2 regions of the Tenacibaculum sp. SDUM215027 genome follow, and region 2 is predicted to be linked to the other one. Evidence: riboswitches for the same ligand, from Rfam matches in the RefSeq annotation. Region 2 holds a riboswitch; the other holds the start of a gene.
The links. Region 2 has a riboswitch for S-adenosylmethionine ahead of ACQYZ7_RS16430 (O-acetylhomoserine aminocarboxypropyltransferase/cysteine synthase family protein). Riboswitches for the same ligand answer to the same signal wherever they lie in the genome.
Positions count from the first base shown of each region.

Region 1: another riboswitch for S-adenosylmethionine. It lies ahead of ACQYZ7_RS14725 (homocysteine S-methyltransferase family protein); the one in region 2 lies ahead of ACQYZ7_RS16430 (O-acetylhomoserine aminocarboxypropyltransferase/cysteine synthase family protein).

Region 1 is NZ_JBNXUE010000007.1:432-8,762, forward strand. It holds gene ACQYZ7_RS14720 (hypothetical protein) at 1-953, opposite strand, end outside; SAM riboswitch class I at 1,291-1,395, shown strand; gene ACQYZ7_RS14725 (homocysteine S-methyltransferase family protein) at 1,446-2,465, shown strand; gene metH (methionine synthase) at 2,469-5,144, shown strand; gene metF (methylenetetrahydrofolate reductase [NAD(P)H]) at 5,383-6,339, shown strand; gene ACQYZ7_RS14740 (PhzF family phenazine biosynthesis protein) at 6,602-7,390, shown strand; gene ACQYZ7_RS14745 (formimidoylglutamase) at 7,527-8,331, opposite strand, start outside.
Region 2 is NZ_JBNXUE010000011.1:23,299-31,629, reverse strand. It holds gene ACQYZ7_RS16450 (alginate export family protein) at 1-781, opposite strand, end outside; gene msrB (peptide-methionine (R)-S-oxide reductase MsrB) at 997-1,446, shown strand; gene msrA (peptide-methionine (S)-S-oxide reductase MsrA) at 1,460-2,005, shown strand; gene ACQYZ7_RS16435 (protein adenylyltransferase SelO) at 2,012-3,577, shown strand; SAM riboswitch class I at 3,762-3,876, shown strand; gene ACQYZ7_RS16430 (O-acetylhomoserine aminocarboxypropyltransferase/cysteine synthase family protein) at 4,008-5,300, shown strand; gene thrA (bifunctional aspartate kinase/homoserine dehydrogenase I) at 5,383-8,331, shown strand, end outside.

The DNA of each region.
Region 1 (8,331 bases), on a different contig from region 2:
TTTTTAAAATCTACATTAGTTGCTTTTAATTCAAATTCCACGTTTCTATTAGAATTAAGTTTAAAACCCTTTATAGGTATTGGTAATACACTATGCCATTCAAAGTCTCCTGCAATATTAACAATTTTTGTTAAATGAGCTTTTTTATTTAAATTTTCAAAATTAAAAAAAATAGTATCTCCTTCTCCATATTTACTAGTTGCCATTTCGTATTGTCTAGACAAAGAAGGACCGTTTATATAGTACATATCTTCTATAAGATAGAAAAGACCTTCTTTTCTAAGGCTATCTTGATAAGTATAAGTGTTTTCTCTTATTTTTGAGTTACTAAAAATGGTGTTCTTGAGTTTCTCTATCGTTAATGTTATTGTGTCTTTCTTATTATCTTTAATGTAACTTTCCTGAATAAGACGTGGTATTGGATTATAAGCTCCTACACGAAACTTAACCAGTTTAACTTCTGAATCGTCTATTTCAATAACTTTCAAAAAATTTTGAAAAGAACTTTTTTCTTTTAAATACGTTGTTTTCAGATAATGAAATTTGGATAAATTGTCAATATTGTATGTCATTTCCTTAATCCACCTTTGATAATTCTCTATTTTGTCTTTTCTATCTTGTTCTCTTTCTGCTTTTTTATCAAAAAAATCATTTATTCTGGTGAATAGTTGAAATATAGTAAAACACAAAATTATTATCGTTATAAACATAGATAAAATTGTTTTATCAGAAATTATTATCTCCTCTTCTTTTGTCCGCTCTTTTGGCTTAAACGTCCTCTTGTGAAAGAAGAAAAATATAGCGCTTATTGCAAAAGTAATTGCAGCAAAAGAAAAAAACATTCCAGAATCAGTATCCCTTCTACTAAATCTATCATTGGCGTCCCATATACATAATAACATAATTAATAATAAAGTAATTATTTTAATCCATTTATTTGTTGAAGTTCCCATACTTTTAATTCAGAATTTTACTATTGGTTTAAGTTAAATAAAAATTTTAGTCAAGTTATTTCTTGTAATAATTTGGTGCGTTAAGTTCTTGAATTCAGGGTTTCGATTTTCTATTACTTGCAACTCGTTATAAAAGAACTATAACTTCTTTTATCCGTGTATTTAAACATGATAAGTGAAATTTTTAGCAATTTTATTCTTCTTGTTTCAAGCATCCAAGATAAAACAAAATTATGTTGTTACCTAGCTGCAAAAGCGGTCTTTCTTCTTTTATTTATTTTTAGTTTTGGTAACTAAAAAATAATACTATAACTTTGCCCCGTTCATTAACGTATTGATGTTATCAAGAAAGGTGGAGGGAATAGACCCTTTGAAACCTTAGCAACCCTTTGTGCAAACAAAGAAGGTGCTACATTCTACTGCTTCGGCAGGGAGATAACGAAAAGAATTTTACTTCCTCTTTTCCTGATAACATTACACTAAATATCAGGAATGTCAAACATTTATCAAGAAATACAAAAACGAATTCTCGTACTCGATGGTGCTATGGGAACCATGCTTCAGGAATATAAGTTTACTGAAGAAGATTTTCGTGGAGAGCGCTTTAAAGATTACCCAACTCCGTTACAAGGAAACAATGATTTATTATCCATAACTCAACCTGAGGCGGTAAAAGAAGTCCATAGAAAATACTTTGCCGCTGGGGCAGATATTGTAGAAACCAATACTTTTTCGGGTACTACCATTGCTATGGCCGATTACCAAATGGAAAATTTGGTGTATGAGCTAAATTATGAATCAGCGAGAATAGCTAAAGAAGCAGCTGACGAATTTACAGCGAAAGAACCTCATAAACCTCGTTTTGTAGCAGGGTCTATCGGTCCAACAAACCGTACCGCAAGCATGTCGCCTGATGTAAATGATCCAGGATACAGAGCCGTAACGTTTGACGAGTTACGAATAGCTTACAAGCAACAAGTAGAAGCTTTGTTAGATGGAGGTTCGGATATCTTGTTAGTAGAAACTGTCTTTGATACGTTGAATGCCAAAGCGGCATTATTTGCTATTGAAGAGGTAAAAGCTGAACGAAATATTGAAGTTCCTATCATGGTTTCAGGAACCATTACCGATGCTTCAGGAAGAACTTTATCTGGGCAAACAGCAGAAGCTTTTTTGATTTCTATTTCACATATTCCTTTACTGTCTGTTGGATTTAATTGCGCGTTAGGAGCCAATTTATTGCAACCACATTTAGAAGCAATTGCCTCTAAAACAGAATTTGCTATTTCGGCACATCCCAATGCAGGATTGCCCAATGCTTTTGGAGAATATGACGAAACCCCAGAAGAAACTGCGGAGCAGATAGAAGAATACTTAAAGAAAAATTTAATAAATATCATAGGAGGATGTTGTGGTACCACGCCTAAACATATTTCAGCAATTGCAGAGGTAGCAGCTAAGTACAAACCACGTCATGCTGAATTTGTAGCAGTATCACAGTCAAATAATTAGAAGATGAGTGAAGAGAGAAGATATATGCGATTATCTGGTTTAGAACCGTTAATTATTACGCCCGAAAGTAATTTTATCAATGTAGGTGAGCGAACAAATGTTGCGGGGTCTCGTAAATTTCTTCGATTGATAAAAGAAGAAAAATTTGATGAAGCCTTAGCTATAGCTCGTCATCAAGTAGATGGAGGTGCGCAAATTATTGATATTAATTTCGATGATGGTTTAATTGAAGGAAAAGAAGCCATGGTGCGCTTTTTAAATTTGATAGCAGCTGAACCTGATATTTGTCGTGTGCCTATTATGATTGATAGCTCAAAATGGGAGATTATAGAAGCAGGTTTACAAGTAGTACAAGGGAAGTCAGTGGTTAATTCGATTTCCTTAAAAGAAGGGGAAGAAAAATTTATTTGGGAAGCTACGCAGATTAAACGATATGGAGCCGCAGTAATTGTCATGGCTTTTGATGAGACAGGACAAGCAGATACCTATGAACGAAGAAAAGAAATCGCAGAACGTTCTTACAGGGTATTGGTAGATAAAGTAAACTTTGCTCCTGAAGACATTATTTTCGATTTAAATATATTTCCTGTAGCAACAGGAATGGATGAGCATCGAAAAAATGCAATCGACTTTATAGAAGCAACCCGTTGGGTTCGTAAAAATTTACCTCATGTTAGTGTTAGTGGAGGGGTGAGCAATGTTTCCTTTTCATTTAGAGGAAATAATGTGGTACGAGAAGCAATGCATTCCGTATTCCTTTATTACGCTATTAAAGCGGGAATGAACATCGGAATTGTAAATCCGACGATGTTAGAAGTCTATGATGATATTCCAAAAGATTTATTAGAGCATATTGAAGATGTTATTCTTGATAGAAGAGATGATGCCACCGAACGATTATTAGATTTTGCTGAAACGGTAAAAGGAAATAAAAAAGAAACTAGTGAGCAAGTTTTAGAGTGGAGGAGTTTACCGCTACAAGAACGTATTACACACTCATTAGTAAAAGGAATAGATGCTTTTATTGAAGAGGATGCAGAAGAAGCTCGTTTAAGTGTAACAAAACCATTACACGTCATTGAAGGACATTTAATGACAGGAATGAACGTGGTTGGAGATTTGTTTGGAGAAGGAAAAATGTTTTTACCTCAGGTAGTAAAATCTGCTCGAGTAATGAAAAAAGCAGTAGCTTATTTAAATCCGTATATAGAAGCAGACAAAAGCGAAGAACAGCAAGCTATAGGGAAAATACTCATGGCAACTGTAAAAGGAGATGTGCACGATATCGGTAAAAATATAGTATCTGTTGTTTTAGGTTGTAATAACTACGAAATAGTAGATTTAGGCGTGATGGTTCCGCCAGAGAAAATTATTGAAACTGCTAAAAATGAAAAGGTAGATGCCATTGGTTTAAGCGGATTGATAACACCTTCGTTAGATGAAATGGTGTATTTAGCGAAAGAAATGGAGCGTCAAAACTTGGAGATTCCATTATTAATTGGTGGAGCAACAACTTCAAAGGCACATACTGCAGTCAAAATAGATACGCAGTATAAAAATGCAGTAGTACATGTAAATGATGCGTCAAGAGCGGTAACAGTAGTAGGAGATTTATTAAACAAAGAAACCTCCAATGAATATGTAGCCAAATTAAAGAAAGATTATGAAGAGTTTCGTGATAAGTTTTTAAAACGAGGAAAACAAAAGCATTACATACCTATTGCAGAAGCGAGAGAGCGAAAATTCAAAATAGATTGGGAAACAACTAATATTACCAAGCCTAAAGAATTAGGTGTACAAAAGTTAGAACAGGTAAGTTTAAAAGATTTAGTACCGTATTTTGACTGGAGTCCGTTTTTCCGTTCTTGGGATTTACACGGGAAATATCCAGATATTTTAGAAGATGAAGTAGTGGGGGTAGAGGCAACTAGTTTATATAAAGATGCACGAGAAATGTTGCAACAAATTATAGAAAAGCAAGCCTTGAAACCCAAAGCTATTTTTGGATTGTTTGAAGCGAACTCTATTAACGATGATGATATTTCTGTACAAAAGAAAGGAAAGGAAGTGGTTGTGTTTAGAACCTTACGTCAGCAGTTAAAAAAGCGTGAAGGGAAACCTAGTTTTGCATTGGCAGATTTTATTGCTCCTAAAGAAACAAAGAGAAAGGATTATGTGGGAGCTTTTTGTACAGCTATTTTTGGAGCAGATGAACTGGCATTACGATACAAAGAAAATCACGATGATTACAATGCAATTATGGCACAAGCCATTGCCGACCGTTTTGCAGAGGCTTTAGCAGAATATTTACACCACAGAGTTAGAACCAAACATTGGGGCTATGCTTCCGAAGAAAATTTAACCAATAATGAATTAATAAAAGAAGACTACAAAGGAATTCGTCCAGCACCAGGTTATCCTGCATGTCCAGATCATTTAGAGAAAGAGACCACTTGGGAGCTTTTACAGGTAGAAGAGAACATAGGAGTAACCTTAACCGAAAGTTTAGCTATGTGGCCAGCAGCAGCAGTTTCGGGGTATTATTTTGCTAATGAAGAAGCTAAATATTTTGGCTTAGGAAAAATAACAGACGACCAAGTAAGAGATTACGCAGAAAGAAAAAATATAGCCTTAGAAAAAGCCAGAAAATGGTTGCATTCTAATATTTCAGATAATTAATAATAACTTTAAAATAAATAAACAAAAGAGCGTATTTAATTAACAATAAGTTTTAAGTTAGGTAAACTAAAAACTACAAAACAGTAGTAATATTGCCCTATAAAAAATCAATAAAATTAGACAAATGAAAAAGTATAATTTAGAGATTCGGTTTGCAATACAGTTACTAGTAATGGCAGCAATATCGTTATTTGCAGCTTCATTGGTATAGTTAAATACGCCTTTATAAGATACGCTTATGAAGGTAATAGAACATTTAGAAAAAGCTAACGGAGAATCATTGTTTTCGTTTGAAATACTTCCACCGCTAAAGGGAGATACAATAGAGTCAATATTCAAAAATATTGATCCGTTAATGGAGTTTAATCCTCCTTTTATAGACGTAACCTACCATCGTGAAGAATACGTGTATAAAGAGTTAGGGGATGGACTATTGAAAAAACAAGTTGTAAAAAAACGTCCAGGTACTGTAGGTATTTGTGCGGCGATTCAAAATAAATATCAAGTAGATGCCATTCCGCATATTTTATGTGGAGGATTCACCAAAGAAGACACCGAGAACTTTTTAATTGATCTCGACTTTTTAGGAATTGATAACGTGGTTGCATTGCGTGGTGATGCTGTAAAAAGCGAAACCTATTTTAAACCAGAAAAAGAGGGGCACGGATACGCTAGTGAGTTGGTTACGCAAATAGAAAACTTAAATAAAGGAAGGTATTTGGATGATGATTTACAAAACTCATCAAAAACTGACTTTTGTATTGGTGTAGCAGGATATCCTGAGAAACACATGGAAGCACCAAGTTTAGATTCTGATATCCACTTTTTAAAGAAGAAAATCAAAAACGGAGCGAATTATGTGATTACTCAAATGTTTTTTGACAATCAAAAGTATTTTGAGTTTGTAGAAAAATGTAGAGAAGAAGGTATTACAGTTCCTATTATTCCGGGTTTAAAACCTATTTCGACCAAAAAACAGTTGAATTTAATTCCACACCGATTTAAGGTAGACTTACCAGATGCTTTGGTAAAAGGAGTTGTGAATTGTAAAAATAATGCAGAAGTACGACAAGTAGGAGTAGAGTGGTGCATTACTCAGAGCAAAGAGTTACAAAAAAGAGGAGTTCCTATTTTACATTATTATTCAATGGGAAGGTCTACAAACATTCAACAAATTGCTAAGGCAGTTTTTTAGTAGTAGGTCGATAGCCAATATTTTTATTCCTTGAGGTAGTTTATTACTAACCGTCATTGCGAACCGAGTGAAACAGAGTGTGAGAAATCTCATTAAATATGAGTAACTCATATTTAATGAGATTTCTCCCTTTGGTCGAAATTGTAAAGGTTAACTAATTTGTTGACATTTACAGTAATGACATTAGTAAATTTCTTATTGTTATCTTGTTTATGCAACAAAACTGAAAGCAATATATTTACATAATTAAACAAAGAAAAAGATGAAATTACCATTATATCAAATAGACGCTTTTACAGATAAAGTATTTGGAGGAAATCCTGCCTGTGTTGTTCCGTTACAAGATTGGCTTCCTGATGAAGTTCTTTTAAAAATAGCAAAAGAAAATGCTGTGGCAGAAACAGCATTTTTTGTTGATAAAGGAGAGAAGATACATTTAAGGTGGTTTACTCCAGAAATTGAAATGGATTTATGCGGACATGCAACACTTGCTACTGCTCACTGCTTACACTCAATTTTAAACTATCCTCATAACGAAATAGTATTTGAAACGCTGAGTGGTGATTTAACTATTAAGATTGAAAAAAAATTTTATTCTATGGATTTACCCTCTCGAATGCCTGTTGCTTCTGAGTTACCTGAAATTATTCAGAAGTCTTTAAATATAGCGCCTAAAGAGGTTTTAAAATCTAGAGATTATGTATTAGTATATGATTCTGAAGAGGAAATAAAGAATATAAAAGTAGATAGGCAGACCTTTGATCAAATAAATTTAGATCCAGGAGGGGTAGTAGTTACAGCTGTAGGAGATAATTCCGATTTTGTGTCAAGATATTTTACACCACAATCTTCTATTTTAGAAGACCCTGTTACTGGTTCTTCTCATTGTTCATTGGTACCATTTTGGAGTTCTCGATTGGATAAAGATAATCTTGATGCAATACAGGTTTCTGAAAGAGTAGGAATATTAAAGTGTCAAAATAAAAAGGATAGAATATTAATTAGTGGTAAAGCTAAAACGTATTCAGAAGGAAACTTGTGGATAGAGTAAATAGATTAAAGGAATCGTCATTTCGAACCGAAGGAGAAACCGTAAGGTTTAGCGGAGCTAAATCTCATTAAAGTTAATTACAAACATTCTTAAGATTTCTCACACTTCATTTCACTCGGTTCGAAATAACTTATAATTAATTACTCTTAACCTTAATAAAATCAGAAATTAAATAGCTGATATATTTTCCTACTTGTCCGTTAGCAATGTCATCTTTAACTACTGCTGGAGCACCCTCACAAATGTGTAAATAAGAAGCATTTTGTAGCTTTCCAAAATAATGTGTGAATCTACGTGCTTGCTGTGGTGTAAATCCGCTAGGTGTCATGGCACTACTAGGAAAGTGTTGTATACAATCCAAGTCAATTTCAATTCCGAAAGGAGTGTTTTTTATAAAATTTTTAGCGCGTTGTAATTCTCCATCAAAAGAAGTAGATTGATATACTTCTAACTCTTCAAAGGTGTTGTACTCTAAGTTTAAACTATCATGAATCATTTCAAAAACATACTGAGGCGTGTAGTTTTCATGCAATCCAAACATAAAGTAATTCTTAATAAAACCTTCTTGCAACGCATACGAGAATCCGTTACCACTATGACGTTCCTCCAAACGACGTAAATCGGTATGCGCATCTAAATTAATCACATTTACAGGTTGTTCCTTACCTTCAGAAAGTCCTTTAATGTTTCCGTAAGCGTTGTTATGACCTCCACCAATAATAATTGGTGTTTTACCACTTTTAACAATGACTTTGATAAGGTTAGAAAGTTCTTTATCAATTGCTTTTACTAATAAATCACCTTTCTCTCTGTCGTTAACGTCAAAGCTATATACATCGTCTAAACAATCTAAATATCCTAAAACTATGATGTTATTTCCGTCAATAAACTGATTCTGCTGTGTATTTAAAAATGCTTTTAAAGCAGGAACAAAAGCAGTA
Region 2 (8,331 bases):
TTGTTTTTTCAGAAGCTTTAAACATCGTTTCTAAACCAAGTAAATAAGCGCTTAACTCTCTATCCAAAGCATCATTTCCAAATTGATAATATAAGTTAGCAGCAATAGTAAATTTATCCTTTTTGACAGTTAGATGCGTTCCCACAGTTTGACTGTATGTAAGCCCATTAGGAGATTGCATTCCGTTATTTAAAAACAAAAAACTACCAGAAAAGTCATTCCAATCTTTATGTAACCATGCATATTGCATTGCTTTATACGTGTTTGGTGTAGTTAAGTTCGTTCCTGTTAGGTTTTCTTTCGATTGATTAAAAGCTAAACCAATATCAAATTTAAAATCATCTTTTTGATATTTAAGCATAGCCATATCGTGACTTCGAGCTTGTTGAGCCCAATCTACATTACCAAAAACCCTGCTATCATCGTATATAACTTCTTGACGTCCTAATTTTACAGAAAAATTAGCATCTAAAAAAATTTCTCCCCATGCTTGGTGAACACTTAAGCCACTGTTATCAGCATTATTAAGTTGCGGAACATCTCCCCAAACTCTTACATCTTGAAAACTAACATAAAAGTTTAATTTTTCAGTTTTATAGGAAGTGTTAAGTCGGGTTCTTTGCGAAACAAAAAGAGCAGGATTAGTATTATCAGGAAATAAAGTTTTAAACCCATGCCTATACTCAGCACGTGGACGTAGTTCTGCATCAATTGTTAATTGAGCAAAAATAGTAGTTGTAGCAAAAAAGAGTAATGCTATTATAATTTTTGATGTTTTCATAATTTTTTAAATTAACATTACTTCAAATTTCTAGATAATTACTAGGATAAAATATGATAAAAATCAGTCGGATAATAAAAAGATAAAAATATCTTTTTTGTAAATAGTAAAAATTTAAAAGAGTATAATTGATAATGAATCGTAGTTTTGTAAGTAAGATAAAAAAGGAACTACTAATAAGTTAAATAAAAAGAATGAGCGAGATGAACGACAAAATTTTAACTTGGAAAGATGTAATTAACTTTGCGGTGAATGGCAATCCAACACCCGATAAAAGAGTGGAAAAAACAGCAGTAGAATGGCAAGAACTTTTAACCCTAGAACAGTTTAGAGTTACTAGACAAAAAGGAACAGAAAGACCAAACTCAGGAGAACTGTGTAGTGTTTATGATGAAGGAAAATATAAATGTGTATGCTGTGGCACACCTTTGTTCGATTCAACTATTAAATTTAGTTCAGGTACTGGTTGGCCTAGCTTTACACAACCTATAAAAGAAAATTCTATTCAGTATGAGAAAGATACTACCTTCGGTATGGTACGTGTGGAGGTAATGTGTAATACTTGTGATGCTCATTTAGGACATGTTTTTCCTGACGGGCCAGAACCTAGCGGATTACGTTATTGTATTAACTCAGCTTCAATGATTTTAGATACTGATGAATAAGGAAAGGAGAGAAATGACAAATAATAAATTAGAAGTAATAACCGTTGGTGGCGGTTGTTTTTGGTGTGTAGAAGCTGTTTTAAATCAAATAAGAGGAGTAGAAGAAGTGGTATCTGGTTATATGGGGGGCACTGTACCAGGAACACCAACTTATAGAGAAATTTGTTCAGGTTTAACAGGGCATGCAGAAGTAGTACAAGCAACGTTTAATCCTGAAATAATAAGTTATGAAGAGTTATTGGTAATGTTTATGACAAGTCATGACCCAACAACATTAAACAAACAAGGAGCAGACGTAGGAACACAGTACCGTTCCGTTATTTTTTATCATACAGAAGAACAACAAATAACTGCTGAAAAAGTAATAGAAAAGTTAGCTGCTTACTATGAAGATGAAATTGTAACAGAAATAAGTCCAGCATCCAAATTTCATATGGCAGATGAGAGTCATCAAGATTTTTACGAAAAGAATAAAGATCAAATGTATTGTGTAGTAGTTATTTCACCTAAATTGGCAAAATTGAAAAAGCTATACGCAGACAAATTAAAAGAACAATAGAACGTGTTGAAATTCAATATACAAAATACCTTTATAGAAGAGTTACCTGCAGACCCAATTCAAGAAAATACTCGAAGACAGGTTACAGAAGCTTGCTTTTCGTATGTAACTCCTAAAAAAACGTCCAATCCAGAAATAATTCATGTTTCGGATGAAATGGTAAATGAATTAGGACTAATAGAAGCTAAAGTAGCTTCCGAAGAGTTTAAAAATGTGTTCACAGGGAATAAAGTATATGCTAGTACACAACCCTATGCAATGTGTTATGGAGGCCATCAGTTTGGGCATTGGGCAGGTCAATTAGGAGACGGTAGAGCAATTAATTTGTTTGAAGTAATCCATAATAACAAAAAATGGGTTTTACAATTAAAAGGAGCTGGTGAAACACCATATTCACGTACTGCAGACGGATTAGCAGTGTTACGTTCTTCTGTTCGTGAATATTTGTGTAGCGAGGCTATGCATCATTTGGGCGTACCTACTACAAGAGCTTTATCGTTAGCACTGTCAGGAGATCAGGTACTAAGAGACGTGATGTATGATGGAAATGCTGCATATGAAAAAGGAGCAATTGTGTGTAGAACAGCCGAGTCTTTTTTACGTTTTGGTAGTTATCAAATATTTCCTGCCAGAGGAGATGTAAAAACATTAAAAACACTGGTTGATTATACAATTAAACATCATTTTTCTCATTTAGGAGAACCTTCAAAAGAAACATACGTATCCTTTTTTAAGGAAGTAGCCGAACGTAGCTTAGAAATGGTAATTCATTGGCAGCGTGTTGGATTTGTGCACGGGGTTATGAATACAGATAATATGTCGATTTTAGGTTTAACAATTGATTATGGACCTTACGGATGGTTGGAAGGTTATGATCATGGATGGACACCTAATACTACTGATAATAAACATAAACGTTATCGATATGGTTCACAGCCAGAGGTGGTTTTATGGAATTTATATCAGTTGGCAAATGCTTTATATCCTTTAATTGAAGAAGCTGAACCTTTAGAAGTTGTTTTAGAAAATTATCAAGAAAAATTTCCTGAAAAGTACATGCAGATGATGCGAGAAAAATTAGGGCTTTTTTCTTCAAAACAATCAGACGGAACGTTAGTTTCAGATCTTGAAGAAGTACTTCAAAAAACAGAAACAGACATGACAATTTTTTTCCGATTGTTGTCAAGTGTTTCTAAAAATGATACTGTAGAGGAGGTAATAAAAAAAATTAAAAAAGCATTTTATACGCCTTCAGAAATTGTAGACGAAATAAAAAAATCTTGGGAAAACTGGTTTCGAAATTATATAGATAGATTACAGAATGAAACTGTTTCGGATGAAGACAGAAAAGTAAAAATGAACGTTGTAAACCCGAAATATGTACTTAGAAATTATATGGCGCAATTAGCCATTGATGATGCAAATAAAAATGATTTTGTATTGTTAAATGAGTTATATTTACTGCTGAAAAAACCTTATGATGAGCAGCCAGAAAATGAAAAATGGTTCGTAAAACGTCCTGAATGGGCACGAAATAAAGTGGGTTGTTCTATGTTATCTTGTAGTTCTTAAGATAAAAAACACACTAAACCTTTTGTTTAAGTGAAACAATGTAGTTTGTTGATTGTTAATTACTTGGTTGCATGTGTTGATGATAATTCAAAACACTTTTTTAAATAAAAATCAAAATAAATTTGGAATATTCAATTTTATAATTGAATATTTGTGCTCGTAAAAGTTCAAACACTTATTGACGATGTTATCAAGAAAGGTGGAGGGATTAGACCCTGTGAAACCTTAGCAACCCTTTGTGCAAACAAAGAAGGTGCTAAATTCTACCAGAGCGTAAAAAACTCGAGGATAGATAACCCAAAGAAGTTTCTTTATTTCTACAAGAACTTTCTTATAATTTCTTAATAACATTTTTCTAGTAAGCAACATCTAAAAAAGGATGTGTTTTGGCTTTTGGTTTAATTTTTTTATTAACTCAAAAACAAGAAAAATGAGTACACAAAAATTCGCAACCAATGCGTTGCACGCAGGTCACGATGTAACACAAAATGGAGGAACAAGAGCAGTTCCTATTTATCAAACAACATCGTATGTTTTTAACGATTCAGAACATGCAGCAAATCTATTTTCGTTAAAAGAATTAGGTTTTATTTACACCCGATTAAACAATCCAACTAATCAAATTTTACAAGACCGTTTAGCTGCTTTAGAAGGAGGTATTGGCGCAGTAGTATTTGCTTCTGGTACCGCAGCAATCTCAACAGGATTGTTAACCTTACTAAAAGCTGGGGATCATATTGTTGCTTCGAGTAGTTTGTATGGAGGAACCTACAATTTACTGAATGTTACGTTACCAAGATTAGGAATTACCACTACGTTTGTTGATGCTTCAAACCCTGATAGTTTTGCTGATGCAGTACAAGAAAATACTAGAGCATTTTTTGTAGAATCATTAGGAAATCCAAAATTAGATGTGTTAGACTTACAAGCCATTTCTTCACATGCAAAAAAGGCAGAAGTTCCGTTTATTGTAGATAATACAGTAGCAACTCCAGCTTTATTAAATCCGATTGAACACGGAGCAAATATTGTAATTCACTCGTTAACAAAATACATTGGTGGACAAGGAAACTCGTTAGGAGGAGCAATTATTGATGCAGGAACTTTTAACTGGGCAAATGGAAAATTCCCCGAGTTTACTAAGCCTTCAGCAGGATACCACGGATTAGTATACCACGAAGCTTTAGGAGCTGCTTCATACACGTTTAAGTTAATTTTAGAAGGGTTACGTGATTTTGGAGGAGCTTTAAGTCCAACGAATGCATTTAATATTATTCAAGGATTGGAAACCTTAGAAGTAAGAATTCAAAAACATAGTGAAAGTGCGTTAGCTATAGCAAAATGGTTAGAAGAACAAGAAGAGGTTGCTTGGGTAAATTATCCAGGATTAGAAGGAAATAAATACAAAGCTTTAGCCGATAAATACTTACCAAAAGGGCAAAGTGGGTTAGTAACCTTTGGTGTAAAAGGGGGGTATGAAGCAGCTAAAACCATTGCCGATAATACAAAACTCTTTTCATTACTAGCTAATATTGGAGACACCAAATCTTTAATTATACACCCTGCAAGTACCACGCACCAACAGTTGAATGATGAGGCACAAGAAAGCACAGGAGTAACTAAAGATTTAATCCGTTTATCAGTTGGACTGGAAAATATTGAAGATTTAAAAAAGGATTTAGAAGAAGCGTTTGCTAAAATTCCTACAGAAGTAGTAGCGTAAAAGAGTTATATCAACAAGTACAGATAAAGACTAGGCTATTAGTCCTGAATTTACTTCAAAACAGCATCTAAAAATATCAATAATGAAAAGTGATTTACAACATATACATATTCTTAGTTATACCACAATAGGCGGTGCACAATTCGATAAAATTCCGTTGAGCTATCAAACCTTCGGAAAAGCATTGGGCACTGCACCTGTGGTACTTATTAACCATGCGTTAACAGGAAACAGCAATGTTACAGGAACTGATGGTTGGTGGCAAGATTTGGTTGGTAAAAACAAGATTATTGATACGAGTCAGTATACAGTTTTGTGCTTTAACATTCCAGGAAACGGTTATGATGATTTTTTAATTGATGATTATAAAAGCTTTGTAGCACGTGATGTTGCAAACATCTTTTTACAAGGGCTAGAACAACTAAGGGTTGAAAAATTATTTGCGTTGATAGGTGGTTCTCTAGGTGGTGGAATAGCTTGGGAAATGGCGGTAGTTAATCCGAAAATAACAAAACACTTAATTCCTATTGCGACCGACTGGAAATCGACTGATTGGTTAATAGCAAACTGTCAAATACAAGAACAGTTTTTAACCAATTCTAGCAATCCTGTACATGATGCTCGTATGCATGCAATGCTGTGTTACCGAACCCCAGAATCATTTAAAAAACGATTTCAACGCTCTAAAAACGAGGAGTTGCAAATTTTTAATGTTGAAAGTTGGCTGTTACACCACGGAAAAAAATTACAAGAGCGTTATCAACTAGCTTCTTACAAATTGATGAATCAGTTATTAAAAACAATTGATGTTACAAAAGGTAGAGAAGGATTAGATGTGTTAGAAACCATTGAAGCAGAGATCCATATTGTTGGCGTAGATTCTGATTTGTTTTTTACAGCGGAAGAAAACAGAGAAACACATAAACAACTGGCATCTGTTCATGCAAATGTAACCTATAATGAAATCAATTCAGATCATGGGCATGATGCTTTCTTAATAGAATACAAACAATTAGAAAAAATTATTGAACCGATATTCAATCAAAAATCAAAGAATAAAAGAATGAAAATTTTAAAATTTGGCGGAAAATCTTTGTCGAATGTAGGCATACAAAATGTTGTAGCTATCATAGAACAAAAAATTAATGAAGGAGAAAATATAGCTGTAGTTGTTTCTGCAAGAGGGAAAGCGACTGATGAGTTGGAAGAGATTTTAGAAAAAGCAGCTAAAAATGAAGTTTTTAAAGAGCAGTTAGAAGCTTTTAAATATGAGCAAACAAAATTAACTCCATTGGTAGATTTTTCTGGGGAGTTTGATAGGCTAGAAAAATTATTTGAAGGTGTTCGTTTGTTAGGAGATTATAGCCAAAAGATAAAAGACGAAGTATTGGCGCAAGGAGAATTATTGTCTATAAAAACAGTAACCGATTTATTACAACAAAAAGGTATTAACGCAAATGCTACAGATGCTAGAAACTTATTAAAAACGGATGAAAGCTTAGGTAACGGACAGTCAATAGTTGCAGTATCAAAAGAAAATGTATTGAATCACTTTAAGCAGTATAACGGTACAACAGTAAACGTTGTAGCTGGGTTTATAGCATCAAACTTAAAAAATGAAACCACTACTTTAGGAAGAAACGGAAGTAATTATACAGCCTCGTTATTGGCAAACTATTTAGATGCCGAAGAGTTACAAAACTACACGCATGTAGATGGTATTTTTACTGCAAACCCTGATTTGGTTGCAGATGCTAAAAAGATAGAAGAATTGTCATTTTCAGAAGCTAATGAATTAGCAAACTTCGGTGCTACTATTTTACACGCTAAAACGATAATTCCACTGTTGGAGAAGAATATCAATCTTCGAATATTAAACACCTTTAACCCTAATGATAATGGAACACTAATAACAGCAAGATCAACATCAAAAGGAATTAAATCTTTATCAGTATTAGATAACGTAGCTTTGATAAATTTTGAAGGAAGAGGATTGTTAGGAAAAGTAGGAGTAGACGCTCGTATTTTTAAAGCATTGAGTAATCACGGAATTAGTGTGAGTATAATTTCACAAGGTTCTTCAGAAAGAGGAATTGGTTTGGTGATTGATAAAAACAATGCAGCAGCAGCCGTAAAAGCCTTAGAGCAGGAGTTTGAAAATGACTTACAAACAAAAGATGTAAGTCAAATATCTATTCTTGAAGAAGTATCGGTAATTTCTATCATCGGGCAAGACTTAAGTGAGTTTCATCATCCGTACAATACGTTGATTAAAAACCAGGTTGTACCATTACTATTTAACAATACCATTACTGGTAAAAATGTAAGTTTAGTAGTAAAAAAAGAACAATTACACAAAGCGTTGAATGTAATTCACGGTCAAGTTTTTGGAGTTGCTAAAAAAATAAATATAGCTGTTTTTGGTAAGGGTTTAGTGGGCGGAACATTGATAGAGCAGATTTTAGAAAATTCAAAAACGATTTTAGAAAGACGAAAAATCCAGTTGAACATTTTTGCAATTGCTAATTCTAAAAAAGTATTGTTAACTAAGAATGGAGCCGATACTAATTGGTCGGAAGAGCTTGAAAACATAGAAGAAAATACAGACATTGTAAATGATGTAATTACATACGCAAGAGAGCATCACTTAGAAAATTTAATAGCAGTAGATAATACAGCTAGCTTAGATTTTATAGAAAACTATATTCCGTTGGTTAATGCAGGTTTCGACTTAGTTTCATCAAATAAAATAGCAAATACTGTTTCGTATGATTTTTATAAAAAACTACGTAAAACCTTAGATAAAAATAAAAAGAGTTATTTGTATGAAACCAATGTAGGCGCAGGTTTACCATTGATTGATACGATTAAGTTATTACATGATTCAGGAGAAAATATCACTAGAATTAGAGGAGTGTTTTCAGGATCATTAAGTTATTTGTTTAATAAGTTTTCTGCGGAAGAAGTGTCATTTTCAACTGTATTACAAGAAGCGATAGAAAATGGATTTACAGAACCTGATCCTCGTGAA